DNA from 4 places in the Pantoea sp. X-Soil-MYKO-1785 genome. Region 3 is predicted to be linked to each of the others. Evidence: predicted binding sites of a transcription regulator. Region 3 holds the regulator's gene; each other region holds the start of a gene.

Region 1 (7,524 bases), 730 kb from region 3:
ATACCATGCTGAAGAAGTCTGACAACATGATTGCCGACACGGTGTTTCGCACCATTGGTCATCACTACTTCAACGTGCCTGGGACCTTCCGCGCCGGCCAGGATGCGGTTCGCCGGATCCTGAAAGCCAAAGCCAATATCGACATGGGCAACAGCATTCAGGTCGATGGTTCCGGCCTGTCGCGTCATGACCTGATTTCGCCGCAAACTATGATGCAGGTGCTGCAGTACATTGCGAAAAATGACAGCACGCTGGATTATATCTCGATGCTGCCACTGGCCGGTTATGACGGCACGCTGCAGTACCGCGGCGGACTGCATGAAGCGGGACTGGATGGCAAAGTTTCAGCGAAAACCGGCTCACTGCAGGGGGTTTATAACCTGGCGGGCTTTATCACCACCTCAAGTGGCACCCGAGTCGCCTTTGTACAGTTCCTTTCCGGCTATGCGGTTCCACCGGAAGATCAGCGTACCCGCCGTATTCCGCTGGTGCGTTTTGAGAGCCGGCTCTACCGGGATATTAATCAGAACAACTGATTAAGCAGCGAAAAAAAACGCAGCAGGCGATTAACCTGCTGCGTTTGTTAATAAAGTCTGGCCCCGTCAGCGATGAGACCGAGCCTGCACTGGAAACAGGGGCAGCTCGGAAAAACGCTTAAGCCCATCCCTGACCGTCCGGCCTGTGCGATTACCTGCCTCATCCCTGAAATACGCCCGACGTCGGCCCACGCCTGGCGTTTTTGGGCATGGCACGGGACGCGTCCCTACTCTGCCCCTGTTCCCTGCGCGTCGAGCTTATCTCTTCGGCCGGATTCATCCGGGTCTGGTGATGGCTAAACCCATCAGAAGCGGGTGTTCACACTCATATAGTAAGTACGGCCCGACTCGTTAAAGGTGTTGGCACCGGCACCGTACAGATACGCGCCGGTGTTGGCGTTACCGGTAGTCTGCGCATTGCCTTCGCGGAAGTGGCGCTTATCGAACAGATTGTCGATCCCCACCGTGACGCTGGCATATTTGTTGACGTCATAGGTGCCGCTCATGCCGACCACTGAGTAAGGACTTACCTCATCGGTGGCGCTGCCGGTAACCGGATTGCCTTTATAGTCATACTTTTTCGGCACCTGTTTGCCGTACCAGGTCAGCGTGGTTTGCAGTGACAGATCCTGCGTTGCCTGCCAGCTCAGCGTCGAGTTAAGCGTGTATTCCGGGATCACCGACAGACGATCGCCGGTCTCTTTGTTCTTACTCTGCAGCATGTAGGTGAAGTTATTGTTCCAGCTCACGCTATCTGAGAACGGCACGTTAACCGTCCCTTCCAGCCCTTCCACCACCGCTTTCGGCACGTTTTCCCACTTATAGATGTCGGTCGTTCCGTTCGAGGCGGTGCCGGTTGGCAGCGTGCCGGCCTCGATCTTATTGCGGTAATCGTTGCGGAACCAGGTCAGACCGGCCTGATAGCCTTCATGCTTCCACTCCAGCCCCACCTCTTTATTGATGCTGTTTTCCGCTTTCAAATCGTCATTGCCCATCAGATAACAGGCACCGGCGCTAGAGGCGCAGCCCTGGCCGTTACTGTACAGCAGATAATTAGGGTTGGTCTGATACAGGCTCGGCGCTTTGTAGGCGCGGGCGATGCCCATTTTCAGCGTGAAGTCATCGCCTAATCCCTGTGACAGATTGAGCGACGGGCTCCAGTTGTTACCCGCGATGGAGTGATGATCGAAACGCAGGCCGGGCGTCAGCATGGTGCTGTCGGTCAGTTCAATATTGTCTTCTGCAAACAGTGAGAAGATTTCAGCCTGAGAATAGGGGCTGCGACCGGTGGTGGCGATGCCTGGGATGGAACCATTGCTGGTCGCCTGGGTGGTCGATGACGGGTCTTTCATCCGCTGCTGGTTCCACTCGGTGCCGAAGGTGGCCGTCTGATTGACCAGCCATTCAAACGGAATGCTGACCTCACTGTGCAGCAGTACATCGTCCAGCTGAATGGTATTGAAGTCGCTGTTGGAGAAGATCCCCTCGGTACCACCTGCCAGCCCTTCATTCAGGCGCGAGTTGCGGGTGTTCTCATATTGCGCATAGGTATTGGTACTGATGCCGTTATCCCAGGCACCGGTCCACTTCAGCGAGAAGTTCTGCCGATAAAGGCGATTGGTCTCATCACCGTATTTACTTTTTACCAGCGCGTTGGTGTTGGTGTTCTGTGTATCACCGGCATACAGGTTGCCCTGCCGACTGTAACCGGCACCCAACTCCAGTGCCTGCATCGGCGCAAAAGCCCAGCGCAGTAAGGCATGGACATCTTTATTGACCGAGCCTTCACGGCCAGCCGGATAGGAGCCAGCATAGGAGCCGGTTCGCTGGGCAGCATGCCCTTCATTAATGTCGTACGCGTCGGCCTGGGTTTTTGCCAGTCCGCCATACAGCCGGAAGCTGAAGTCGTCGCCTAACGGCCCTTCGAGGCTAAAATTAGTGCGTCGGGTGGCGCCTTCATCTTTATGCTGCGGTACGTTGTAATAGGCGCTCCACGAGCCGTGCCACTGATTATCCAGCGCTTTTTTGGTGATGATATTCACCACCCCACCAGCCGCGCCGTTACCGTAACGGGCCGCCGCCGGACCGCGAATCACTTCGATATGATCAATCATCTCAGGCGGAACCCAGTTGCTGTCGCCGCGCGTGTCACGCTCGCCGCGCCAGCCCAGACGCACCGAGTTGCGGCTGGTTACCGGCAAGCCATCCACCAGGATCAGGGTGTTTTCCGGCCCCATGCCGCGGATATCGATCTGACGGTTATTCCCACGCTGGCCGCTGGTGGAGTTACCGGTCAGGTTAACGCCGGGCATGGTACGAATGATTTCAGAGACGTCGCGAGCAGGCGGATGTTTTTTGATTTCGTCGGCGGTGATGGTCGACACACCGGGTGCCTGAAGCGTTTGCTCGGCGGCGGTCACCATCATGGTGTTGTCACTGGCGGTATCGGATGCGTTGCTGGTGATGCCCGGGTCAGTAGCAGCTGCTGCTGCGCCGGTAGAAATGAGAGAGGTGGTGACGCCAAGTTCAATCATAATGGCTAACGAAAGCCGGGATAACTTTTTCATTTTTTTATTCCTGGATTGCCAGCGAAAGGCCACTGCCGGCGCGCCGGTGAAAAGGTAAGTACCTTGCCTGCAACGCATTCCAGTTCTCTCCGGACCATCTTCAACAGACCCTCGTCCCGGTCTGAAGCCCGATACGGCAGAGAGGATGCGCGCGCTCCCTGTAGAGCGGAAACACCCTATTGCAAATGAAAATAATTATCAATAGTATTATTCATAACATGCATCACCCCTAATCAAGTGTAGTGATCGACTGATGGCGCGTATGACGTGGTTAAATGAAGTGACCGGCAGTGACGCCTGGTGGCAACAGCAGCAGCAACAGGGCATTCCCTTGATTGAACCCGGCGAAGAGGGCACCTGTCAGGTCACCTTCTTCTGGCGTGATCCCCACGGTGATGAGTCCCACTCGGCGATCCGCCGCGTCTGGATCAACATCACCGGCGTGACCGATCACCATCAGTCCGCCGCCCCCTCCTCCTTAACACGCGTTCCCCATACCGATGTCTGGTGGTGGCAAACCACCCTGCCCGCTGACTGGCGCGGCAGCTATTGCCTGATACCCGATCGCCTGGCCGAGAAATTCGACGGCCAGACTGATATGCAGACGCTGCGTCAATGGTGGAGCGGCAAATTCCCGTCAGCGCAGGCGGACCCGCTCAACCCGTTGCGCAACTGGGCTGGCGGACGCGGCCTGCGGGTTTCACCGCTGCACCTGCCGCAGGCGCCCGTTCAATCGGTGTGGCACGATGTTGATCGCGGCCAGCCGGCGGCTATTCCGTTGCAACCGCTGCAGTGGCGCAGCGAACGACTGGGTAATCAACGCACGGTGTGGCTTTACTGCAGCGGTGAGGCCCCTGCCGCCGACCGCCCGCTGGCGTTATTGCTGGATGGGCAGTTCTGGGCGCAGACCATGCCGATTGCCGGTCCGCTGCGGCAACTCACCGCGGCAGGCGAACTGCCGCCGGCAGTTTATGCGATGATCGACATTATCGATCGCGAACACCGCAGCCGCGAGCTGACCTGTAATGCCGAATTCTGGCTGGCGGTGCAGCACGAACTCCTGCCGCTGATTCAGCAAACCGTCTCCTGTCGGGTGCAGGGCGACAGCACGCTGGTGGCGGGACAAAGTTTTGGCGGACTTTCCGCAGCTTACGCCGCCTTAAGCTGGCCAGAGACCTTTGGTGCCGCCATCAGCCTTTCCGGCTCTTTCTGGTGGCCGGCGCGCGGTAACCCCAACGGCTGGCTACCGCAACAACTACAACAAGGTTTGCTGCAGGCACCGCCGCGCCGCTTTTATCTTGAAGCAGGCCGACGTGAGCGGCTGATTCTGGCAGCAAATCAACAATTTGAGCGTGATTTAATCGCGGCCGGACATCAGGTCTGCTATCAGCAGTTTGAAGGCGGTCACGACGCGCTCTGCTGGCGCGGCGGCCTGCTGGCCGGATTAAAAGCAATGTGGCAATACCCGTAATTCGCCTATTGCCCCTCTTTCACACCCGAGGCCGATCGCGGTCAGCGGCGACGTGCAGGATCAGGGCGATATCTCGCCTGGATAGCACGGGCAGGAGACCAACATGCAACATCTCAATCCGTTCGACGATCCGCAGCAGGATTGTCATGTACTGATCAATAACCAGCAACAGTACAGCTTATGGCCCGCCTTCCGGGCGATTCCGTCTGGCTGGCAGCCGGTATTTGGTCCCCAGCCACAGGCGATCTGCCTCAGCTGGCTGAATGAAAACTGGCACGATATCCGCCCGGTCACCGCCAGCCGGAGTGACGATGTCTGAGATCACCATGAACCCGAATCTGACTGAACAGAAAACGTTACCGCTGGTTGCCGCTCAGCCCGGCATCTGGATCGCAGACCAGTTATCCCCACACGCCAATGCTTACGCGGTGGCGCATTTTGTCGAACTGCGCGGCGCGCTCAACAGTGCGCTGCTGGCCAAAGCTATCGTTGCCGGCATGCAGGAAGCGGATACGCTGAATATGGCGTTTGGCGAGCAGGACGGTGAACCACAGCAGTGGCCTGCGCCGCAGCACTTTGCTGAGCCGCAGGTGATTGACCTGCGCAATTCGGCCGATCCGGTCGCCGCGGCTCGTGCGCTGATGCAGCAGGATATGTCTGGTGACCTGCGGGTGATCAGCGGCGCGCCGCTGTACCACCACAGCCTGCTGCGGCTGGGTGATGAGCACTGGTACTGGTATCAGCGTTATCACCATCTGGTGGTCGATGGCTTCAGCTTTACCGCCCTGACCCGCCGTATCGCCAATCTCTACAGCGCCTGGCAGCGTGATGAAACGCCTGAGCCGACCCCGTTTACGCCATTCAGTGAGGTGGTGGAAGAGTATCAACGCTACCAGCAATCTGCTGGCTGGCAGCGTGATGCGCAGTTCTGGCGCGAAAAAGGCGCACAGCTTCCCGCGCCCGCGTCGCTCTCCGACCAGCCGCTGGCGGGCCAGAGTGCCAGTACCGATCTGCTACGTCATAGTGTTGCGCTGGACAGCAATAACTTTCAGGCCCTGCTGGCGCATACCCAGCAGCAGCAGCTCAGCGCGGCCGACACCGCCATTGCGCTGGTCTCGCTGTGGCTGTCGCGTCTCAGCGGGCAAAACGACTTTGCCGCCGGTTTCATCTTTATGCGCCGCATCGGTTCAGCCGCGCTGTGTGCCACCGGCCCGGTAATCAATGTGCTGCCGATGGCGATACACAACGATCCGGCCCAGCCGCTGAGCGCACTGGCAGCGCGCCTGGCGGGTGAAATAAAAAAAATGCGTCGTCATCAGCGCTACGATGCCGAGCAGGTGCAGCGCGATCTGGGCCGCCTCGGCGACAGCGATCCGCTCTACGGACCGGTGATCAACCTCAAGATGTTTGATTACCAGCTCGACTTTGCCGGCATTGAAGGCGTGACGCATCAGCTCGCCTCCGGCCCGGTACGCGATCTGGAGATTGCGATCTACCTGAGCGAACAGGGCGACCTGACGCTGGAGCTGCTGGCGAACGCCCAGCGCTACAGCGAAGCAATCCTCAGACAACACGCCAGCCGCGTTGATCTGCTGCTGTCGCAGCTGGCCGCCGATCCCGATCGCCCGTGTGGCGAGCTGGATATGCTGACGCCGGCTGAACATCAGCAGTTAGCCACCCTTAATCAGACGGCGATGCCGCTGCCGGCAGAAACGCTGAGCAGCCTGCTGTTAAGCCAGGCGCTGCGTACCCCGCTGGCCCCGGCGCTGGCGGATGAGGCCCATCAGCTTACTTATCAACAGATGCAGCAGCAGGTGGCGGCGCTGGCGCAGCAGCTGATTGCACAGGGAGTGATGCCGGGCGATATTGTTGCCGTCGCTCTGCCGCGATCGATCTTCCTGTCGCTGGCGCTGCAGGCCATCGTCAGCGCGGGTGCCACTTACCTGCCGCTCGATACCGGCTATCCCGACGATCGTCTGCAGATGATGCTGGAAGACGCCGCGCCGAAAACGCTGGTCACCTGTCATCAGCTGGCCGGACGACTGGCCGCCCTTACGCCGATCACGCCGCTGTTTTATGACGCGCTGTTAACCCCGAACAGGTCAGAGATCGGCCAGCAGCCACGCCCGCAGGATGGCGCTTACATTATCTATACCTCCGGCTCAACCGGTCGGCCAAAAGGAGTGCTGGTCAGCCATCAGGCGATCGTTAACCGCCTGCTGTGGATGCAGGATCACTATCCACTCGGCAGCAGTGATGTGGTATTGCAGAAAACCCCGAGCAGCTTCGATGTCTCTGTCTGGGAGTTCTTCTGGCCGCTGATGGTCGGCGCACAGCTGGTGATGGCCCCACCGGATGCCCATCGCGATCCGGAGGCGCTGCAACAGCTGTTTGCCCGCTATCGCGTTACCACCACTCACTTTGTGCCGTCGATGCTAGCGGCCTTTGTCGCCACGCTACAGGATGCGGACGCCGTAGCACGTTGCGCCAGCCTGCGCCAGGTGTTCTGCAGCGGCGAAGCGTTACCGGCTGAGCTATCACGCCAGTGGCAAACGCTGACTCAGGTCGCGCTGCACAATCTCTACGGTCCGACCGAAGCAGCGGTCGACGTCAGCTATTACCCGGCATCGGGTGAGGAACTGGCGGCGGTCGAAGGTGCCAGCGTACCGATTGGCTTCCCGGTCTGGAACACCGGTTTACGGATTCTGGATGCCCGTCTGCAACCAGTGCCGCCTGGCGTGGCTGGCGATCTCTATCTGACCGGCGTGCAGCTGGCGCATGGCTATCTTGATCGCCCTGACCTGACCGCCAGTCGTTTTGTCGCTGACCCCTATGGCGACGGCAGCCGGATGTACCGTACCGGCGATGTCGCGCGCTGGCTGGCCAATGGCGCAGTCGAATATCTCGGCCGCAGCGACGACCAGCTTAAAATCCGCGGACAGCGGATTGA
Region 2 (7,524 bases), 740 kb from region 3:
GATGCCGCAGCGATGCGTCAGGCGCTGGCGACGCAACTGCCTGCGCACATGGTACCGGTCGCTATTGTCCAGCTGGCGGCGTTGCCGCTCAGCAGCAACGGCAAGCTGGATCGTAAAGCGTTGCCGCTGCCGCAGACACAGACAGCGGAAGCGGGTCGGGACCCGCATCCGGGACTGGAAACCACCCTGGCGCAGGCGTTCGCCATGCTGCTGGAGCGGGAGTCGGTCAGCGCGCAGGATGACTTCTTCGCCCTCGGCGGCCACTCGTTACTGGCGATGCGGCTGGCGGCACAGCTGCGTCGTCGCCTCAATCAGCCGGTGTCGGTCGGCCAGATTATGATCGCCTCCACGGTGGAAAAACTGGCAGCCTTGCTGAGCAGTGAATCGGCTGAGGCCAGCCGTGCCGGCTTTGAAGCGGTGCTGCCGCTGCGGCGCGGCAGCGGGCCGACGCTGTTCTGCTTCCATCCGGCTTCAGGTTTTGCCTGGCAGTTCAGCGTGCTGCAACGCTATCTCGATGCACGCTGGTCGCTGATTGGCATTCAGTCGCCAGACCTCGCCAGCCCGCTCAATCAGGCAACGCATCTCGATGCGGTGTGTGAGGCGCACCTGGCGACGATACGCCAGCAGCAGCCGCACGGTCCTTACTATTTCCTCGGCTATTCGCTGGGCGGGACACTGGCGCAGGGTATCGCGGCGCGGCTGGAAGCCGCAGGCGAAACCGTTGCCTTCCTCGGCCTGCTGGATACCTGGCCACCAGAGACGCAGAACTGGGATGAGAAGCGCGGGGAAAACGTGCTGGATCCGGCGGTACTGGCAGAGGTTAACCGGGAGCGCGAGCAGTTTATTGCAGCACAGCGCCAGCAGGCGGGAGAAGGGATGGAGGCGCTGTTTACCACCATCGAAGCCAACTACGCCAGCTCGGTGCGACTGCTGGCCACGGCCCGCAGCGCACGCTTCAACGGCCGGGCGACCCTGTTCCTGGCGGAACAGACGCAACAGCCCGGTCAGGATGCCGGTCGCGCCTGGTCACCTTACGTTGCTGAACTGGACATATGGCCGCTGGATTGCGCCCACGTCGAGATTATTTCGCCGCGAATATTTGAACAGATTGGGCCGCGCCTGCAGCAATTGCTGGCGACGTTTTAATCCCCGACCGACTCGCGCCTTCCCCCCGGGGAAGGCCGAATCAGCTGGCTGCGCGCCCCAGCGGCACAATCATCGGGGTGTGCGCCACCGGATCGTCAACAATCATGCAGCGCAGACCGTAAATGGTTTCAATCAGCGCCGGCGTCACGATGTCGGCCGGTTTACCTTCGGCAATAATCTTACCGTCCCGCATAGCGATCAAATGGCTGGCGTAGCGGCACGCCTGATTGAGGTCGTGCAGCACCACCACCAGCGTCCGGCCATGCTGTTGATTCAGATCCTGCATTAACTCCAGCAGCTCGATCTGATGGGCAATATCCAGCCAGGTGGTGGGTTCATCGAGTAACAGCAGTGGCGTTTGCTGCGCCAGCACCATCGCAATCCAGACCCGCTGCCGCTGACCGCCGGACAAGGTATCGACCTGCTGCTGTGCCAGATCGGCCACGCCGGTCGCCAGCATCGCCTGCTGCACCGCCACTTCATCTTCCTGACGCCAGCGGCCAAACAGCGGCTGGTGAGGATAACGCCCGCGCGCCACCAGCTCACTGACGCTGATGCCGGCCGGAGCACTGGAGCTTTGCGGCAGCAGCCCGAGCCGACGCGCCACCTCTTTGGTGGCATAGTGGGCAATCGCATTACCATCCAGCAATACCTCGCCCTGTAAAGGCGATGCCAACCGGCTTAGGGTGCGCAGCAGCGTCGATTTACCACAGGCGTTGGGGCCGATAATCACCGTCAGCTCCCCGTCAGGGATTGTCACCGAGAGATTCTCCGCCACGATTTTTTTGTCATAGCCGAGCGTCAGTGCGTTGCCCTGCAAACGTGTCGTTACTGTCATTGGCGTCGCGCCTCCCGCACCAGTAGAGCAATCAGATAAAGTCCGCCCAGGCTCACGGTAATCACACCAACCGGCAGTTGATAGGGCAGGAAAAAGTGCTGCGCGGCGTAGTCAGCGGCGGTTAACAGCAGTGCGCCACATAATGCCGCCAGCGGTAATGCGCCTTTGATTCCGCCGCACAGCCGTCGGGCGATTTGGGGTGCCAGCAGCGCAATAAACGAGATCGGCCCGACCAGCGCGGTCGAGGCCGCCGTCAGGATCACCCCGGTCAGCATCAGCAGAATGCGGCTGCGCTCAACCGCTATGCCAAGCGCGCAGGCGGTGTCATCGCCCATCTCCAGTAGTCGCATGCGCCGCGCCAGCAGTGCGGTTGCCAGCAGCGCCAGCAGCAGCACGGTGATAACCGGCGTGGTTTTCGCCCAGCTGATGCCGTTCAGTGAGCCGGCGCTCCACAGGCCAGCGCTCAGTGCCGCCTCGAGTGAGGCGCTGATGATCAGCCAGCTGTTAAGCGCCATCAGCAGCGCACGCACGCTGATGCCGACAATGATCAGCCGAAACGTCTCGACGCCGTTGCGCCAGCTAAACAGCCAGACCACGCCCGCCGTCAGCAATCCGCCGATCAGCGCCGCCAGCGTCATGCCTTCCATGTTCTGCTGGAACAGCACCAGCGCCACCAGCACTCCGCTGTAGGCACCGGTATTGAAACCGAGAATATCCGGACTGCCGAGCGGATTGCGCAGCAGCGATTGAAAAATTGCGCCGCTTACGCCGAGCGCGGCACCAATCAGCAGCGCCATCATCACCCGCGGCAGACGCCACTCCAGCACGATCAGCTGGATATTGCGCGCCGCCTCGCCGTTGAACACCTGCCATAGCTGGGCAGCGGTGATCGGCAAAGTGCCGCGCGTCACGCCGAGAAAAGCCAGTGCCAGACACGCCAGCAGCAGCCAGAAGGCATTAATCGTTACGCGTCTCATACCGCACCTCTGCCGATCTTGCGGCGCACCAGCACAATCAGCATCGGCGCGCCGAGAATCGCGGTCACAATCGACACGCGTAGCTCACCCGGCACCAGCACCCGGCCGAGAATATCAGCCGCCAGCAGCAGACAGGGCGTGATGAGAATGGTGCCAGGCAGCATCCAGCGATGATCGTTGCCGAACAGCCAGCGTGCCAGATGCGGCGTCATTAATCCGACAAAGGCAATCGGCCCCACTGCGGCAGTGGCGGCGCCGCTCAGCAGGGCGATCGCCAGCAGCCCAATAAGCTGGGTGCGGGCAACGCGGGTACCGAGCGCGGTTGCCATATCACCGCCCATGCTGAGACTGTTGAGCGAGCGTGCCAGCAGCAGCGCCAGCAGGCTGCCAATCGCCACCGCAGGAAAGGTGGTGCGCAGCATGGCGAAATTACGGATATCCAGCGAACCGCTGTGCCAGAAACGCAGATGATCGTAGATGTCAGGGTTAAGCAGCGATAAGCCAGAGGTTAAGCCCTCTAACACCGCGCCCAGCGCCACCCCGGCCAGCGTCAGACGTACCGGATTAACCCGTCCACCACCGATAGCGCCGGTCAGCGCCACCAGCAACGACGCCAGCAGCGCCCCGCTAAAGGCAAAGCCCAGCCAGTCGGCCGGCGAATCGGCACCGAACAGCGCAATGCCCAGCACCACCGCGAAGCCAGCCCCGGCATTAATACCCAGAATACCGGGATCGGCCAGCGGATTGCGCGTCAGGCTTTGCATCAGCGCGCCCGCCACGCCGAGGCCAACACCCGCCAGCAGCCCGGCCAGGGTGCGCGGCAGTCGGGCGTCACGCACAATAATGCAGTTCGCGCTGGAGCAGTCGGTCAGCAGCGCCTGGCTGACATCATGAAAGGCAATGGATTTGGCACCCAGCATCAGGCTAAGCGCGAAGAGCAGCAACAGCAGCATCCCTGAACCTGCTATTACATGGAATTGACGCATAACGTTTAAACCTTCACGAATTCAATGGCATCGCAGCGGATACCTTTATGATAATGATACTTGTTATCGTTCTTACGCGTTTTTTGTATGTTACCATGACTCGTAAACTCAATGACGAGGAAAATGGGTGCAAAAAGGCGACGTTATGAACAAACCCTCCCACTTTATCGATCTCAGCCTGCTGAAAACCCATCCCGCCTTCCGCGCCGTGTTTATCGCCCGATTTATCTCTATCGTCGCGCTTGGCATGCTGGCTGTCGCGGTACCGGTACAGATTCAACAGCTGACGCAATCCCCGCTGCTGGTCGGACTGGCGGTCACGCTGGCCGGTGCCGGCATGTTTATCGGCCTGCTGACCGGTGGCGTGCTGGCCGATCGCTACGAACGCCGACGCCTGATTTTATTTGCCCGTTCCACCTGCGGCCTCGGTTTTGTCGCGCTGTGTGTCAATGCCCTGCTGCCCGCGCCCTCGGTGATCGCGGTATTTGTGCTGGGCCTGTGGGATGGCTTTTTTGGTGCGATTGGCGTCACCGCTCTGCTGGCTGCCACGCCGGCGCTGGTGGGGCGCGAAAATATCATGAAAGCGGGCGCTATCACCATGCTGACGGTTCGCTTTGGCGCTATCCTGTCGCCGGCGATTGCCGGCCTGGTGATCGCCCATGCTGGCGTGGCCTGGAACTACGGTCTGGCGGCGATCGGCACCTTGCTGACGGTGCTCACCCTGCTGCGACTGCCGACGCTTGCGCCGCCACCGCAACCGCGTGAACATCCGCTGACCGCGTTATCCGCCGGGATTGGTTTTCTGTTCGCCAGCCCGATCGTCGGCATGGCCGCGCTGGTTGGCGCGCTGGTCACCTTAGCCAGTGCGGTGCGGGTGCTCTACCCGGCGCTGGCTCCGCACTGGCAGGTCGGACTGGAGCAGCTGGGGCTGATGTATGCCGCCGTTCCACTTGGGGCGGCGGTCGGTGCCTTAACCAGTGGCCGGCTGGCGCAGTCGTCGCAGCCGGGCCGATTGATCCTGGCCAGCGCCATTGCCGCCTTTGTGGCGCTGGGCCTGTTCAGCCTGATGCCGTGGTTCAGCCTGAGTCTGGTCTGCCTCGCCGCGTTTGGTTATTTCAGTGCTATTAACAGCCTGGTGCAGTATGCCCTGATCCAGACGCTAACGCCGGATGCGCTGCTTGGGCGGATCAACAGCCTGTGGACGGCGCAGAATGTTACCGGTGATGCGCTTGGCGCGGCGATGATCGGGGCGATGGGGTCACTGCTGCCGCCGCAGCAGGCGGCAGGCCTGCTGGGTCTGGCCGCCACCGTGCTGGGTGTTGTGATGTGGCTGCTGATGGCGCGTTTGCGCCGTTATCAACCGCCTGCACCCGGGCAGGCGGAAACATCATCATGATTTAACGAACAGCGCCTCCAGTCGGTTCAGCAGATTGCTGGCGCTGTAGTAATCCAGACGGAAGGTATCCAGCCCCAGCGCGTAGACCGCTTTGCTACGCACCGCCGGAGTCTGGGCCAGGAAAGGATTCTTCATCACCTGCTCTGCGGTTTTCGGTTCGGCGGCAAACAGCAGATACGAGTGTCCATTCAGCCCGGCAGCCAGATTTTCCCCTGACAGCTGAATGATGTCTTTACGCTGCCCCATGCTGTGACCGTGCTGCATGTCGGCAGGTGGCGTGGCCAGGGTGAATCCCAGCTGTTGCAGCAATTTCCCCTGCGCGGACGCCTCAGTCCACAGATTAACTGCGCGACCGTCACCGTTCCAGACCATGGCGGAAACCGGCTGCGGCGGCAGCGTCAACGCTGAGCGGAGCGCTTTTTCACGCGCATCGAACGCGCTTATCCGGGCAGCGGCTTGTGTTTCATGGCCGGTTGCCTCGCCCAGCAGCGTCACCAGCTGCTGCCAGCTTTTATCGTCGTAGTTGATCACCAGCACCGGCGCGATGGCGGTCAGCTGATCGACCAGTTTGATCGCTGAGTCATTGCCGGTGGCACTGACCACAATCAGGTCCGGCGCTTCCGCCGCAATCGCTTCGGCATTTGGCTCGCCAATATAGAGACGTTTTACGCCGCGCTGTTTTGCCGCCTCGCCCCACTGACGGAAGAACCCTTGCCCATCGGCCAGCCGGCTGTTGGGTGCCGTTGCGCCGCTGGCGATCACCGGCGCATCAATCGCCAGAAGCGAGCCGGTCAGGGTGACGCTGGTCGAGACAATGCGGGTCGGCGCCTCTGATAGCGTCACACTGCCTTTCGCGCCCGCCACCGTGCGCGGCCAGCCGTTCTGTGCCGCCACTGCAAAGCTGATACAGAAGAAAAACAGCGCTATCGCCGCCTTTACACCACGTTTAGTCATAAATTTCAGTCCACTTTTATACTGGCTATTTGCCCTGCTGTTTGTGCTGATTTAGCAGGAAAACGCAGCCGAAACACCGCGTATTTATTGACACTTCCGGCTAATCAACGTAGGTTACTGGGCCACAATACAAATGATAATCATTATTAATTATCTTATCATTTATAGGTGAAAATTATGGTGGAATCGTTGACGTTTGAACATCCCTTGTTGCAGGATTTCTCCGCGTTGTGCCGCGGCTTCCTGTTTACTTCTCCCTGGAAAAGCCTGACCACGCAAGGCTGCTTCACCACGCTGACCACCCCGGTAACCGCAGGTGAGACACTGACAGGGGATTTTCAGCAACAATTGCAGCACCATTTTGCCTCAGCCAGAAAACAGGGCATTACTCACCCTATTCTGGTGGGTGCGATCCCGTTTGACGTCAATCAGCCATCGGCACTGTTTATCCCCGAATCGTATCAGACCTTTAACCGCGACGATCTGCATGCGGTTACCTTACCACCCGAAGCCACTTTGCCGCAGGTGCGTCGCCGCACGGCGGTGCCGGATCATGCTAATTTCACCAATATGGTAGCGCAGGCAGTAGCCGCAACGCAGCGTGGCGATCTGGATAAAGTGGTGCTGTCGCGGCTGATGGATATCACGGCTGAACAGCCGGTGGATACCGCGGCGCTGATGCAGCGCATCGTGGCGCAGAACCCTAACAGCTATCACTTTCATCTGCCGCTGCCGGAAGGGGGTGCGCTGGTCGGGGCCAGCCCGGAATTAATGATCCGCAAACAGGGACGGGATTTCAGCTCCTGTCCGCTGGCCGGTTCGGCCCGCCGTGATGCCGATCCGCAGCGTGACCAGGCCGCAGGTGAGAGCCTGATGCGCTCGGATAAAGATCGCCATGAACATCAGCTGGTAACCGATGCGATGCGCCACACGCTGCAGCCGCGCAGCCGGATGCTGTCGGTGCCGGAGGTGCCGTCGCTGATCACCACCGCAACCTTATGGCATCTCGCCACCCTGATTAAGGGTGAAGTGCTCGACCCGCGCGAAAATGCGCTGTCGCTGGCCTGCCTGCTGCATCCAACGCCGGCACTGAGCGGCTTCCCGCATCAGAGCGCCCAGCAGCTGATACAGCAACTCGAACCGTTTGAGCGCCAGCTGTTTGGCGGCATCGTCGGCTGGTGCGATGACCAGGGCAATGGCGAATGGGTGGTGACGATTCGCTGCGGC
Region 3 (7,524 bases):
GCGCGCCTGAAAAGGTGAATCCATGATAACCTAAGCTTAGGTCTCAAACTTAAGAACTTTGCCATGATTTTGAACGCCCGTCTGCAAACTGAACAATCCCCGACTGATTCCCTGCCCATCCTGCTGATCCACGGTCTGTTCGGGACGCTGGATAACCTTGGCGTGCTGGCTCGCGGGTTAAAAGATGCCGCGCCGGTGCTGCAGGTTGATGTCCGCAACCATGGATTATCACCGCGATCCGCTGAGATGAACTACGCTGTGATGGCACAGGATATGTTAGAGACGCTGGATGCACACGGCATCGATCGGGTGGCGGTAATCGGTCATTCGATGGGCGGCAAAATTGCCATGACCATGAGTGCGCTGGCGGCCGATCGTATCGAACGACTGGTGATGATCGATATCGCCCCGGTGGATTATCAGACCCGCCGCCATGATACCATTTTTGCGGCGATCCGCGCGGTGACGGAAGCGGGCGTCACTTCCCGCAGTGAAGCCGCGCAGGTGATGCGTGGTCTGCTTGATGAAGAGGGTGTGATTCAGTTCCTGCTGAAATCTTTCCAGCAGGGCGAATGGCGCTTTAACGTGCCGGTATTGTGGGATAACTACGCCACCATTTCGGGCTGGCAGCCGGTTCCCGCCTGGCCGCATCCGGCACTGTTTATTCGCGGCGGTGACTCCAGCTATCTGGATAACCAGTACCGTGACGCGTTAATTACGCAGTTCCCGGCGGCCCATGCACATGTGATCAGCGGCGCGGGACACTGGGTGCACGCCGAAAAACCTGATGCCGTATTACGCAGCGTTCGTCGCTTTTTTGCGCTTTAAAAGCAAATACCTGGCGGCAAATGTTTAGGATTGGCGTCCGGAGTTAGCGTGGAGTATGATGGCGCGCTAAAATTTTGCCGCCGGTCATTTTGCCGCGGTAACGGCCAATAATTTATAATCTGCGCGGCGAGCGTCTGGCGCCCGCACATTCAGTTTCACTAAGCCATGGCAAAAGAACACACTGACCGCACGACGCTCGATCTGTTTGCTGATGAGCGCCGCCCAGGTCGACCCAAAACCAGTCCGCTTTCGCGTGATGAACAGCTGCGCATCAATAAGCGCAATCAACTGAAACGTGACAAAGGGCGCGGGCTTCGTCGTGTCGAACTGAAAATGAACAGTGAAGCCGTCGAAGCGCTCAATACGCTGGCAGAACAGCGCAATCTCAGCCGTAGCGAATTGATTGAACAAATGCTGCTGGCGCAACTCAAACTGGATTAATGCGGGCAAAACGCACGCAGAGGCAAATGTCGAGGCTTTAACCGTTCCGCGGGTTTGTCTCGTCTGCTATTATTCGCTGAAATGTGCTGCGGCACACATCTCATCATCAGGATTTAAGAGGTTATTTTACTCATGGCACTCGTAGGCATCTTCTTTGGCAGCGATACCGGCAACACCGAAAACATTGCAAAAATGATCCAGAAACAGCTGGGTAAAGACGTTGCAGAAGTCCACGACATCGCGAAAAGCACTAAAGAAGATCTGGAAGCGTTTGACATCCTGCTGCTGGGTATCCCGACCTGGTATTACGGTGAAGCGCAGTGCGACTGGGATGACTTTTTCCCGACGCTGGAAGAGATCGATTTTAACGGCAAGCTGGTCGCCCTGTTTGGCTGTGGCGATCAGGAAGATTATGCCGAGTACTTCTGTGACGCGATGGGCACCATCCGCGACATCATTGAGCCGCACGGCGCAGTGATCGTCGGCCACTGGCCAACCGAAGGTTATCACTTCGAAGCATCAAAAGGCCTGGCTGACGATACCCACTTCCTCGGCCTGGCGATTGACGAAGATCGCCAGCCAGAACTGACTAATGCGCGCGTTGAGCAATGGGTTAAGCAGATTTTTGATGAACTGCAGCTCAAAGAGATCCTCGAAGCCTGAAGATAGCCGACTCAATGTGAGCGCCAGCTCACATTGAGGCAACGGAAATTCCTATAGAAATAATAGCCACATTTTTTTAACTTTCTTCGTTTAATCTGTAGAATACCCGCATCGATCTTCCGCTTATTTTCTCTGGCAGCAGATAGGACTAAGCGAAATGTTAACAGACTCCTGCAGAAATCCTCCCCGGCTCGGTGACGTATCCCTTACAGCCCATGGTGATTTAGGCACTCCCCTCGGTTTTCATTTCACTGCATCAGTTCTATAATGAGACGCAAATGAGAATGGGCACAGATCGACATTCAAGGCCAAGCGCCACAAAAGTGAATATAAGTAACAGGACAAAATCCGCATGACTGACAACAATACCGCATTAAAGAAGGCTGGCCTGAAAGTCACGCTGCCCAGACTGAAAATTCTGGAAGTGCTTCAGGAACCTGAGTGCCATCACGTCAGCGCGGAAGATCTGTACAAACGCCTGATCGACATCGGCGAAGAAATTGGTCTGGCCACGGTTTACCGCGTGCTGAACCAGTTTGATGATGCCGGTATTGTGACCCGTCACAATTTCGAAGGCGGCAAATCGGTGTTTGAGCTGACTCAGCAGCATCACCACGATCACCTGATCTGTCTGGACTGCGGTAAAGTGATTGAGTTCAGCGACGAGTCGATTGAAACCCGTCAGCGTGAAATCGCTACCCGCCACGGCATCAAGCTGACCAACCACAGCCTCTATCTGTATGGTCACTGCGCGCTGGGCGACTGCCGTGAAGATGAGACGCTGCACGATCAGTAAGTCTGACGCAGGCTGAAATAAAAAAACCGGTGAATTCACCGGTTTTTTTTTATTCTTTTTCCGCCGTCAGTCAGGCAACCAGGGTTTCCTGCAGGTAACGCCAGCGCGGAATCGAGGTGCTGTAATCCAGAATCGCCAGGGCGATGCGGCTCTGATTATTGCCGTTCAGCATCTGCATCTCACGGTACTGCACGGTGACCTCTTTCTCCTGATGGGAAATGACCATGTGCTCGCAGGTGGCGATGCGCATCCCTTCCCGCTGGCCCTGCAGCTGACGGAAAAGATCTTCGACTTCATTCAGGTTCAGTTGAGTTCCGCGCGGGGTAACCATGCGAAATTCAGGATGAAAATAGGACATCATCAGCTCAAAACTATCATCAGACCCGGCGGGTTGATTGAAAATACGTTCAATAAGCTGATGTAAAACGACGACACTGTGTTTGGCTTCCTGGGCGAGAACGGTCATTTTTTTTCCTTATATCACTCGCTGAGCTATGTCTGAGACGGCATAGCCTACCTGAAAGCGGATAATTCACATCTGGTAATTGATTAATTTTTTTAAACTCAGATTTCTCTCACAATTTCGTAACAACCACTCCAAAATGGCGACAGCACAAACCTCGGTGATGGCAAAAATCAGGACAATAAAAAAGGGCGATACCTCGCCCTTTTGCCATTTTATCAGGTCAGCACCAACGATTATTCGCCAGCTTTAGTCCAGGTATCGCGTAGGCCAACGGTGCGGTTAAACACCAGCTGTGACGGCTTCGAATAGACGCTGTCAGCGCAGAAGTAACCTTCACGCTCAAACTGGTACGGCGTGGTTGCTTCCACGTCACGCAGACCTGGCTCAACAAAGCCCTGTTTGATAGTCAGCGATTCTGGATTGATCACCGACAGGAAATCGTCGGCTGCGCCCGGATTTGGCACGCTGAACAGGCGATCATACAGGCGGAACTCGGCTGGCTGCGCGTGGTCTGCCGACACCCAATGGATCACGCCTTTGACCTTGCGGCCATCAGCAGGATCTTTACTCAGGGTATCCACATCGCTGGTGCAGTAGATGCAGGTGATGTTGCCCGCTTCATCTTTTGCCACCCGCTCAGCACGGATCACATAGGCGTTGCGCAGGCGAACTTCTTTGCCCAGTACCAGACGCTTATATTGCTTGTTGGCCTCTTCACGAAAGTCCGCCCGGTCGATCCAGATCTCACGGCTGAAAGGCACCTCACGCGTGCCCATCTCCGGTTTAGACGGATGGTTAGGCATGGTGATGGTTTCGTGGTGGCCGGCCGGCAGGTTTTCGATCACTATTTTCACTGGATCGAGCACCGCCATAGCACGCGGCGCATTCTCATTGAGATCGTCACGGATGCACGATTCCAGCGACGCCATCTCCACAATATTGTCCTGCTTGGTGACGCCAATACGGCGGCAGAACTCGCGGATTGAGGCAGCGGTGTAACCGCGACGGCGTAAGCCAGAAACGGTCAGCATGCGCGGATCGTCCCAGCCCTCAACGTGCTTCTCGGTCACCAGCTGCGTCAGTTTGCGTTTTGACATCACCGCATACTCAAGATTCAGGCGCGAGAACTCATACTGACGCGGGTGCACCGGAATAGTGATGTTATCCAGCACCCAGTCATACAGACGACGGTTGTCCTGGAACTCCAGCGTACAGAGTGAATGGGTAATCCCTTCCAGCGCATCGGAGATGCAGTGGGTAAAGTCATACATCGGATAGATGCACCACTTGTTACCGGTCTGGTGGTGTTCAGCGAACTTAATCCGATAAAGCACCGGATCGCGCATCACGATAAAGTTTGAGGCCATATCGATTTTGGCGCGCAGGCAGGCAGTGCCTTCGGCGAACTCACCGTTTCGCATTTTCTCAAACAGCGCCAGGTTCTCTTCTACGCTGCGATCGCGATACGGGCTGTTTTTGCCCGGCGCAGTCAGGGTGCCGCGGTATTCGCGGATCGCTTCCGGGCTCAGCTCATCGACATAAGCCAGCCCTTTATTGATCAGTTCGATGGCATAGTTGTAGAGCTGATCAAAATAGTTTGATGAGTAACAAACCTCACCGCTCCACTCAAAGCCCAGCCATCTAACGTCACGCTTGATAGATTCAACGAACTCCATATCCTCTTTGACCGGATTGGTATCGTCGAAACGCAGATTGCATTGCCCCTGGTAATCCTGGGCGATGCCAAAATTCAGACAGATCGATTTCGCATGACCAATGTGCAGATAGCCATTGGGCTCCGGCGGAAAACGGGTATGCACGCTGCTGTGCTTACCGCTCGCCAAATCTTCGTCGATGATCTGACGAATAAAGTTAGTTGGGCGGGCTTCAGCCTCACTCATCTCAAAAATCCTCAATACGAATAGCGGGTGATATGTACCACGAAGTAACGGAGTATGATCCACAAAGCGCCAGAGGGAAACAACCGTTTGTTCAGGCTTTAAAACAAAAAAGGCAGGAATCGCTTCCTGCCTTGTGGGTTTTGCTGCGGGGATTAGCCTTTCACTTCGTACAGTGGGGTTTCACCCGCCACCACCTTACCGCTGGCCAGTAACGTCAGGCCGGCAAAATCATCGCTGTTGCTGACCACCACCGGACTGACCATCGAGCGGGCATTGGCGTTGAGGTAATCCAGATCCATCTCCAGTACCGGCTGACCGGCCGCCACGCTGGCACCCTCTTCTACCAGACGGGTAAAGCCTTTACCCTCCAGCGCCACGGTGTCCAGCCCCATGTGGACCACAATCTCAACCCCGTTGTCGGTTTCCAGACAGAAGGCGTGATTGGTATTGAAGATTTTCACCAGCGTACCGGCAATCGGTGCCACCACCCATTTGTCGCTCGGCTTGATCGCCAGACCGTCGCCCACCGCTTTGCTGGCAAAAGCTTCGTCCGGCACCGCATCCAGCGCAACAACGTCACCGCTCACCGGTGCCAGCAACGTGGCGATAACCCGCGACTCACTGTTCAATACTGCCTGCGGCTTAACGGCTGCTGCCGGTGCTGCTGCATTGCTGCTGGCGGCGGCTACTGGCCCTTTGGTCAGCACTTTTTTCATCGCCGACGCAATGCCTTCAGCCTGAGTACCGACAATGATCTGTACGCTCTGCTTGTTGAGGCGAATCACCCCGGACGCGCCGAGACGTTTAGCCACGCTTTCATTCACCTGTGCTGAATCATTCACGTTAAGACGCAGGCGGGTAATACAGGCATCAATGCTGGTTAAGTTGTCTGAGCCGCCTACCGCGCCAATATAACGACGCGCCAGCGTTTCAGTCGCACTTTCACCGTTATCGGTTTTATCGACGTTGACGTCATAACCATCACTTTCGTCACCGGCGACCGCCAGCTCACGGCCCGGCGTCATCAGGTTGAATTTTTTGATGGTGAAACGGAACACCACATAGTAGATGACGAAGAACACCAGACCCTGCGGGATCAGCATGTACCAGTGCGTCGCCAGCGGGTTACGGGTCGACAGCACCATATCCACCAGCCCGGCGCTAAAGCCAAAGCCGGCAATCCAGTGCATGCTGGCCGCGATGAAGACAGAAATACCGGTCAGCACGGCGTGGATCAGATACAGCACCGGTGCCACGAACATGAAGGAGAACTCCAGCGGCTCAGTGATACCGGTGAAGAAAGCTGCCACCGCTGCCGCCAGCATGATGCCACCAACTTTGGCGCGGTTTTCCGGCCGTGCACACTGGTAAATTGCCAGCGCCGCACCCGGCAGACCGAACATCATGATGGGGAAGAAGCCCGCCTGATAGCGACCGGTGATGCCGACAGTTGCCGATCCATCAGCCAGTGACTGTGCGCCGCCGAGGAATTTAGGAATATCGTTAATCCCGGCCACATCAAACCAGAACACGGAGTTCAGCGCGTGATGTAAACCCACCGGAATCAGCAGACGGTTAAAGAAGGCGTAGATACCGGCGCCGGCTGAACCCAGCTTCTGAATATGTTCGCCAAAGCTGACCAGACCGTTGAAGACAACCGGCCAGATATACATCAGAATAAAGGCCACTAAGATCATCAGGAACGACACCAGAATCGGTACCAGTCGGCGTCCGCTGAAGAAGGAGAGCGCTTTAGGCAGCTCGACGTGGCTGAAGCGGTTATAGACTTCCGCCGAGAGAATACCGACCAGGATGCCGACAAACTGGTTTTCAATTTTGCCAAAGGCAGCAGGTACCTGCTCCAGCGGTATTTTCTGAATCATCGCCACAGCAGCTGGCGAACAGAGTGTGGTCACCACCAGGAACCCGACGAAGCCGGTCAGCGCCGCTGCGCCATCTTTGTCTTTGGACATCCCGTAAGCGATACCGATAGCGAACAGCACCGACATGTGTTCGATGATCGCGGCACCGGACTTGATAAACAGCGCTGCCAGCGCATTGCCTGCGCCCCAGCTGACTGGATCAATCCAGTAACCGACCCCCATTAATATCGCTGCCGCTGGCAGGGTTGCTACCGGCACCATCAGTGCACGGCCAACGCGTTGTAAGTAACCTAACATTTACCCTTTCCCCCTATGAGCCTGGCTTGTCGCTCTGCGCCGCTTAATATTGTTATGTCGGCTGCAAAGACCTTATGACACTTCATATCACGCAGCGAAGTGTAATGATAAATTAATTCGCCTCGCAAATTAAAACCACCATAACTGTGACTTTTATCACCAAAAAACATCGATTGATGCGGCAACATCTGGCTATAGCCGCAAACTTATTTTATGATCCGAAATATTAAGGCGCACTCAGACCGTGGC
Region 4 (7,524 bases), on a different replicon from region 3:
TGATACCTTAGCGTCAGGAGGCACCGATAATACGCCGGTCTGGCAGCGTATTTTCTGGGCTTCAATGATGGGTGTTGTTGCCATCGTGCTGTTACTGGCAGGCGGCATGAAAGCGCTACAAACGGTCACCATCGCCAGTGCGTTGCCCTTTGCGATTATTCTTCTGGCGTCGATTTACGGGCTTTTCAAAGCGCTGCGAATTGATTATTACAAACGTGAGAGTAAGCAGATCACCACCATAGCCTCACCGGCTTCACGAAATCCTATTTCCTGGCAACGCCGGTTGAGGAACATTGCCTATTTTCCCAAGCGTTCAAATGTAAAACGATTTATGAATGAAGTTATTCAGCCTGCCATGCATATGGTCAGCGGCGAACTGCTCAAGCAAGGCACCGCTTCTCATCTCAATGATAGTGCAGACGACCGGGTACATTTTGAAGTGGATCTGGGAAATGAACTCAACTTTGTTTATGAAGTTCGCCTCCGCTCGTATATCCAGCCAACTTTTGCCCTTGCCGGATTAGGCGATGAGAAAAAAGAAGAGCATCGCTACTACCGTGCCGAGGTATACCTTAAGGAGGGCGGGCAGGATTACGACGTAATGAGCTGGACGCAGGAGCAGATTATCAACGATATTCTGGATCAGTACGAAAAGCATCTGCACTTTCTGCACCTGGTACGTTAATAACCGGGGCCGGGCTCACTGCCTCAGGCCCGGATTAAGACGCATAGTGTGTCGATTCAGCCCAGGCATCTTTGCCCGGGCTTTTTTATGGTCAGAAGTGTTGTCGCTGTATCCTGCTCAATCCCCGTTCACCTCGCAAAACGCTGCGCGCAGGCGCGATGAGCCGCAATGAAGAAAAGCGCTTCCAGCCGGAAGCGCCTGTCACAATCAGAAGGACATGGTCAGGCCGGCATAATAAGCCCGGCCCGGCTCATTATAGGTTGAGGCACCTTCGGCTTCACGGTAGATACGCTTATCCAGCAGGTTGTTAATACCGGCATTGGCACGCAAATTTTTAGTGATGTCGTAATTGAGATTCAGCCCAAAGATGGAATAGGCACCGACTTCACGGGTCGACATCGGCGAACTTGCTTCGGTGCGTGACTCTGCATTTTCACGCGGCTTCTGGCGGCCATACATTGTCCAGTTCAGGTTGGTTGAAAAGTCCTGAGTCACCTGCCAGTCGAGCAGGGTATTGATGGTGTATTCCGGGATGATCGACAGCGGATTACCGGTCTTCTTATCCTTTGACTCAATCATATACGTCGCGTTGGTACGCCATTCCAGCATATCGCGCACCAGTGGAATGGTCATATTTCCTTCCAGCCCCTCGACCACGGCTTTACCGCCGTTGGACCATTGCAGGATATTGTTGCCGTTAGAGGCAAAACCAATACGCTCGGTTCCGGCGACGATCTTGTTCTTATAATCGTTGCGGAACCAGGTAAGCCCTGCGATATAACCGTTCTGACTATACTCAATGCCCAGCTCTTTATTTATGCTGATTTCCGGGTCAAGATTTTCATTACCGAGCAAATAACAGCTGCCGCTGGTTACACCAATCGGACAACCGTTACCGCGAGTAGCCAGTAAATAGCCTTCGGTTGACTGATAGAGGTTAGGGGCTTTAAACGCGCGCGCAATACCGGCTTTCAGCGTGAAGTTATCGCCTAAACCCTGTGAGATATTGAGCGATGGGCTCCAGTTCGCCCCGAAACTGTCGTGATAATCAAAACGCAGACCGGGGATCACTTCTGTGCTGTCGGTCGCCGCAATGTTGTCTTCAAAGTAGAGTGAGCTAAGAGTAGCGCTGTTTTTACTGCTGCGCGCGCCAGCATCACCGCTCACATCGCCAATGGACACATTCGGCGCACTGGTGCCATTCATCGAGCTGGGATCGTTCAGTTCATCGCGGTTCCACTCAGCCCCAAGCGTGACGGTCTGTTCACGCACTAACTCCAGCGGGAAACTCACTTCGCCACCGGCCCGGTAACTCTCGAAGCGACTGGTTGAAAAGGTGTTGCTGTTAATCCGTCCTTCACCGCTGCCGGCGGTGCCTTCGTTCAGGCGGGTATTGTTGGTTTTTTCATAATTGAAGGTCAGTTTCGACTGCCCCCAATCCCAGATACCGTTGTGGGCGATGCCGTAGGTCTGGCGGTAGAGGCGGTTAGTTTCTGACCCATCCAGCGATTCAATCAGGGCATTGCCAGCACCGTTGCTGTATTGGGTGTCGCCGGCGTAGATATTTCCCTGACGACTGTAACCGTAGCTGAAATCAATCACCTGTAACGGGGTCAGTTTCCACGACAGCACGCCGTTAATATCTTTGTTGCGCACCCCTTCGCGGCCAGCAGCAGCGGAACCGTTTTGCGACTGGTTTATATCGAACGCATCACTGTCGGTTTTGTTGATGTTGCCGTATAACCGCATGGTCAGCGCGTCACCGGCCAGCGGGCCGCTGAGGTTAAAGTTAGCGCGGCGAGTAGCACCTTCTTTGTCATCTTCCGGCTGATTGGTGAACAGCGACAGCGAACCGTGCCAGTCATTGGTCGGGCGCTTAGTAATAATATTGACCACGCCACCGGCAGCACCAGAGCCGTAGCGGGCAGCCGCCGGACCGCGGATCACTTCGATACGTTCAACCATTTCGGCCGGTACCCAGTTAGAGTCGCCACGGGAATCGCGCTCGCCTCGCCAGCTGTAACGCACTGAATTTCTCGAGGTGGTGGGTACGCCATCAATCAGGATCAGGGTGTTTTCCGGGCCCATGCCGCGAATGTCGATCTGGCGGTTATTCCCGCGTACCCCGTTAGCACTGTTACCGGTCAGGTTAACGCCCGGCATTTTGCGAATGATGTCGGAAAGGTCATTGACCGGCGGACTTTTTTCAATGTCCTGCGCGGTAATCACCGAGACGCCCGGCTGTTGCTTTAACTCCTGTTCAGCAGTGACCAGCATTGTTTGGTCATCAGCCAGCTTTTCTGTTTCAGCCTCGTTAGCTGCAGAGGCGGAGGTGCTCAATATTCCCGCCAACAGCAGCGCAACGGGGCGCTTCCGGACATGCATAGTTACATTCACTTAGAAAATCTCCCTGAATCGTTAAGGTATGTAAGCAAATGCGTATGATAATGAGAATAGTTATCATTGTATATCCGATCTGGATAACTTTACATTCCTTCACGTTAGGCCGTTTAATGTACATTGCGGGGGGCTGGTGGGCGGGTGACTGAGCAGAGCAGGTAGTCAGTTCCTGTCGTTCAGCAGGGAAATGCATTTAACATCGTCCCGAAACACAGGCGACGAAAGCTGCCGGCGAACAACAGTAATCGGTGAAAGGGCTGCAACAGACCGCCTCTGCGGCAGACGGGCAGCAAAGCGATCCGGCTGTAAACGCTGGCGGATTCATTCCGTAAGCGCCGCGGTAGTCCTTTTCGCACCGGGTTTTTTAGGTAATATCACGCTCCCGATATTTTCACGATAGTTCACCAGGAACAGGATGGATAATTACAATCAGCTACTGGCTTTCATCTGGGCCTATGAATATGGCAACTTCTCTGCCGCCGCACGGGCTAAAGGATTAACGCCTTCTGCGATGAGTAAACTGATTGGTCGGCTGGAGGCCAGACTGCAGGTCAGGCTGTTCGTTCGCGGGACGCGCGCGTTAAAGCTGACGGAAGAAGGGCATGTCTATCTCAAAAGCGCCCGTGCGGTGGTGGATGCGATGGCCGAAGCTGATTCACTGGCCGAAGATATGCCTAATCAGATCAGCGGCCAGCTAAAGATACGGACCATGACGACCTTTGCCCGCTACCAGATCCTGCCCTGGCTGCCTGCTTTTATTGCGGCTTATCCCGCGCTGAAAGTGGATATTGAAACCGGGCCGCTTTATCAGGATCAGTTCGACAAAGGTCTGGATCTGGCTATCTATGGTGGCGTGCTGGCCAGCTCGTCACGTATTGCCCGTCGTATCGGCGAAAGTCAGTGGATTACCTGTGCTTCACCGGCATACCTCAGCCGGCACGGCATCCCGTCCCATCCGCGTGATCTGATTGAACATCGCTGTTTTCACTTCAACTTTGAAAGTCACTGGAACCAGTGGGTTTATACTGAAGACGCTCAGAGCCGGATTTTTCCAGTAACGCCGGTGGCTTCACTGTCGCAGGGTGATTTACTGCGCGATCTGGCTATTCAGGGCGAGGGCATTGTCCGGCTGGCTGATTTTCATATCCACCGTGATATCGGGCAGGGAAAATTGGTGCCGCTATTGACCAATTTCCAGTCGCCGATCAGAGAGCCGCTCTATCTGATCTACGCCAAAAGAGAGCATCTCAGCCCACGCATCCGCTGTTTTATCAACTTCATGGAACAGCAACTTGCCCTGCATCCGTGGCACATTGAGACCGTCACCGGTTAACCTTCGCGCTCCTCTTCAAAGCCCACTGTGAATCTTCGTCACAGTGGGTTTGCCTGCGGCTCGAATCCCATCCAGAAGGGGTTGTGATAACGTTCTGTCGACGTTTCACCAATTTCCTGGATAGCAAAACTGATGATCCCGACGACAAAATCCTCACAGGCAGGACTGGCACTGGCGCTGGCCTTTTTTTCAGGCATGCTCAGTAGCAGTCTGCCAACGCCGCTGTATCCGGTTTATGTCAGCTTATACCGGTTCAGCGCCTCACAGATTATGGCGGTGTTTGGCGTTTACGCCGCCGGTGTTCTGCTCGCACTGCTGTTTACCGCGAAAGTAAACGTCCGGCCGGAAGCCTATACCCGACCTGTTTATACCGGACTGGGATGCGTATTGATTTCATCGTTGCTGATGATGTTTGCCGATAATATTACGCTGCTGCTGATTGCCCGGTTAATAACCGGTTTAGGTTCAGGTATATTAATGGCCTATATTAACCGCTCGCTGATAAAAATATTCGCAACGGAAGTCAGTAATCATGCTGCGCTGATCGCTTCCGCCGCCTTAATTCTGGGTCAGGCCATCGGTCCGTTTATTACCGGCAATATCGTACAGCATAATTTTTACAGCTTAAAAGCCCCGTTCATTATTTTACTGGTGCTGGTTTTACTCTCCCTTTTCGCCATCTGGCGTTGCCGCGAAATTGTGAATAAACCGCTCCAGCCGGTTGCTCATCCGCAGCAAGCCCTGACGCGCCACCGCCATCGGCCGCTCACTCTCAGAGATGTTTACCTCTGCTGCATGGCGATCTTTCTGTCGTGGGCAATGGCATCAACTCTGATGTCTCAGGGTCCGACGCTGGCTCACAACGGCTACGCGATCGGCAGCGTGCAGATGGTCAGTTATTGCCTGTCACTATTCCTGCTTACGGCGGGCATCACCCAGTGGCTGATGCGAAAAAGGCACCATTACTCTTCGCTAAAAATCGGGGTGAGCACGCAGCTGGCTGCGATATTACTCGCCCTGGTCAGCGTGCACCTTGTCAGTCCCGCCCTGGTTCTGGTTGCGGTGATTGCAGAAGGCTTTGCTTACGGGGCGATACTGGTCGGTGCGGCAACCATTGTGAATCAGGTTGCCCGCCAGCAACAGCGGGCACATCTTATCAACCTGCTGTATATCACCGGCTATGTGGGTAACTGGCTGCCCTTTGCGCTGAGCATTATGATGGATCACTATCCACTGCTAAAAGCCCTGAGCGAATACTTAATAGTCTGTAGCCTGCTAGCATTTTGTATTGCTTTCGCCGCGCAGGTTTCAGCGCGACAATTATATCAATCACCGATGGCTTGACTATCCGCTACGGTGAAAGTGAAAACCATAACCTTCGATAAGCGAAGGATAAAATAATTGCTGCTGTTCCATTTAATAATGATTAACACAGCGATATAACATGGCAGGTGTAATCGTGCCAATGACACCTGCCATAAGCCTGATGAAAAAGATTATATAAGGACAAGAATGCCTGTTGCAGCAGGCTGATGCAGTATAACGATTTATTATTTTGCGGCATCTGGCAGCAGTTGCCGAATAAAGCTGACCGAGCTTTCCATGGCCTGAACTGCTTCCGGCTGCAGCCCGGTGAAAAAGTGCCACGCATGGAACATTCCCGGCCAGACTTCCAGATTAACCCGGACGCGATGATCACCGAGGTGACATGCCAGTCGCATCGCGTCGCTTAACATCAATTCATTTTCCCCAATCTGTATAAGAATCGGCGGCAAGCCGGTCACGTCGGCAAACACCGGGGATGCCATCGGATGATTTGGTAGTGCGTCACCGAGGAAGGTGCGTGCGAGAAAATCGAGTCCAGCCCTGGTGTTCAGCGGATCAAGGCCCTCTCTGTTTGTCATGGATGCGCCGCTATGTTCAAGATTTGCCCACGGCGAAATAGCGACGCCACCGGCTGGCAGAGGTAATCCTTTATTACGGGCGGCCACCATCACTGTCACCACCATTGCGCCGCCAGCAGATTCACCCACCAGTACGATTTTGCTGGCGTCATAACCCTGTTCTGTCAACCACTTATACGCTTGTAAGGTATCAGTTATCGGCGTCGGAAAAGGATATTCTGGTGCCAGCCGATAATCTGGCATATAGATACGGGCACCCAGCATACTGGCATAGTTACCACCAATGCCGTGATAGCCCGCCGGCTCACCGACGATGTAAGCACCTCCGTGAATATACATCACGACAGCGTCGGTTTTGATGGTCGCTGGCGTAACGAGCGTCCCCGGCACGCCACCCATATCGACGTCACTAAAACTGACGTCTGCCGGTGCCTGATTTTTTGCCAGCATACGGGTATAAGCGGCGCGAATTTCACTCATCGGTGTCGTGACATCTGCACCGGTGATGACAGGCGCAAGACCAGCCAGACTTTCAGACCACGCTTTGACAGCCTGTTTAGTTTGTGGATTCAGCATAATTCTTCCTGTTTTAATTTGTTCAGTTATTTAGCGAAAACTTATAATATCCGAACATTAAGGGAATGTGCTTCCCATATCCGGGTACGGTCACGCCCATTTAACCGGAACAGCAACAATGGAAATTAACAGCATTAATGACATCGCGGCGTTTGTTGCCGCCGTTAAAGCAGGCAGCTATACCCATGCAGCAGGTTCACTTGGCATCACGCGTTCGGCGATAGGAAAGAGCATCGTCAGGCTGGAAACCCGCATGGGTGTCAGACTGCTTAATCGCACTACCCGCAGCCTTAGTCTGACTGACGAAGGTCGGGTCATGTTCGATAGATGCCGTCAGATACTGGACGATCTGGACGAGATAGATGCGGCAATGGCGATGCGCCGCATACAACCGGCTGGAACGCTACGGCTTAGCGCACCCCTGTCTTTTGGTCAGCGACATATTCTGCCACTGTTGGATATTTACCTGAAAAAGTGGCCGCAGCTTCGGGCTGAAGTGTCGTTTAGCGACAGATTTGTTGATCTGATTGAAGAAGGTTTTGATATTGCCGTACGCATAGGCGAGCCACGAGATGATTCACGTATTCTGACCCGAACCATTGCCACACAGAAAATTGTCACCTGTG

Evidence for each region. The regulator Fur, encoded in region 3, represses iron uptake genes when iron is present. The targets are predictions, from matches to a motif close to ATAATAATGAGAACNACTATCAA.
Region 1: a site for Fur is predicted at 3,289-3,311, ahead of fes (enterochelin esterase). Genes of this name have one in related genera too.
Region 2: a site for Fur is predicted at 3,995-4,017, ahead of fepD (Fe(3+)-siderophore ABC transporter permease). Genes of this name have one in related genera too.
Region 4: a site for Fur is predicted at 3,127-3,149, ahead of AC6I8D_RS21850 (TonB-dependent siderophore receptor). Genes of this name have one in related genera too.

Annotation. Positions count from the first base shown of each region.
Region 1 is NZ_AP036000.1:447,394-454,917, reverse strand. It holds gene dacB (serine-type D-Ala-D-Ala carboxypeptidase) at 1-536, shown strand, start outside; gene AC6I8D_RS02035 (TonB-dependent siderophore receptor) at 842-3,103, opposite strand; gene fes (enterochelin esterase) at 3,357-4,574, shown strand; gene AC6I8D_RS02025 (MbtH family protein) at 4,678-4,893, shown strand; gene AC6I8D_RS02020 (enterobactin synthase subunit F) at 4,886-7,524, shown strand, end outside.
Region 2 is NZ_AP036000.1:439,728-447,251, reverse strand. It holds gene AC6I8D_RS02020 (enterobactin synthase subunit F) at 1-1,146, shown strand, start outside; gene AC6I8D_RS02015 (ATP-binding cassette domain-containing protein) at 1,187-1,984, opposite strand; gene fepG (iron-enterobactin ABC transporter permease) at 1,981-2,961, opposite strand; gene fepD (Fe(3+)-siderophore ABC transporter permease) at 2,958-3,947, opposite strand; gene entS (enterobactin transporter EntS) at 4,093-5,343, shown strand; gene fepB (Fe2+-enterobactin ABC transporter substrate-binding protein) at 5,338-6,297, opposite strand; gene AC6I8D_RS01990 (isochorismate synthase) at 6,475-7,524, shown strand, end outside.
Region 3 is NZ_AP036000.1:1,182,011-1,189,534, reverse strand. It holds gene ybfF (esterase) at 64-828, shown strand; gene ybfE (LexA regulated protein) at 994-1,269, shown strand; gene fldA (flavodoxin FldA) at 1,402-1,932, shown strand; gene fur (ferric iron uptake transcriptional regulator) at 2,285-2,728, shown strand; gene AC6I8D_RS05500 (hypothetical protein) at 2,799-3,194, opposite strand; gene glnS (glutamine--tRNA ligase) at 3,428-5,095, opposite strand; gene nagE (N-acetylglucosamine-specific PTS transporter subunit IIBC) at 5,248-7,275, opposite strand.
Region 4 is NZ_AP036001.1:398,710-406,233, forward strand. It holds gene AC6I8D_RS21845 (BCCT family transporter) at 1-685, shown strand, start outside; gene AC6I8D_RS21850 (TonB-dependent siderophore receptor) at 893-3,070, opposite strand; gene AC6I8D_RS21855 (LysR family transcriptional regulator) at 3,501-4,418, shown strand; gene AC6I8D_RS21860 (MFS transporter) at 4,551-5,762, shown strand; gene AC6I8D_RS21865 (alpha/beta hydrolase) at 5,969-6,898, opposite strand; gene AC6I8D_RS21870 (LysR family transcriptional regulator) at 7,017-7,524, shown strand, end outside.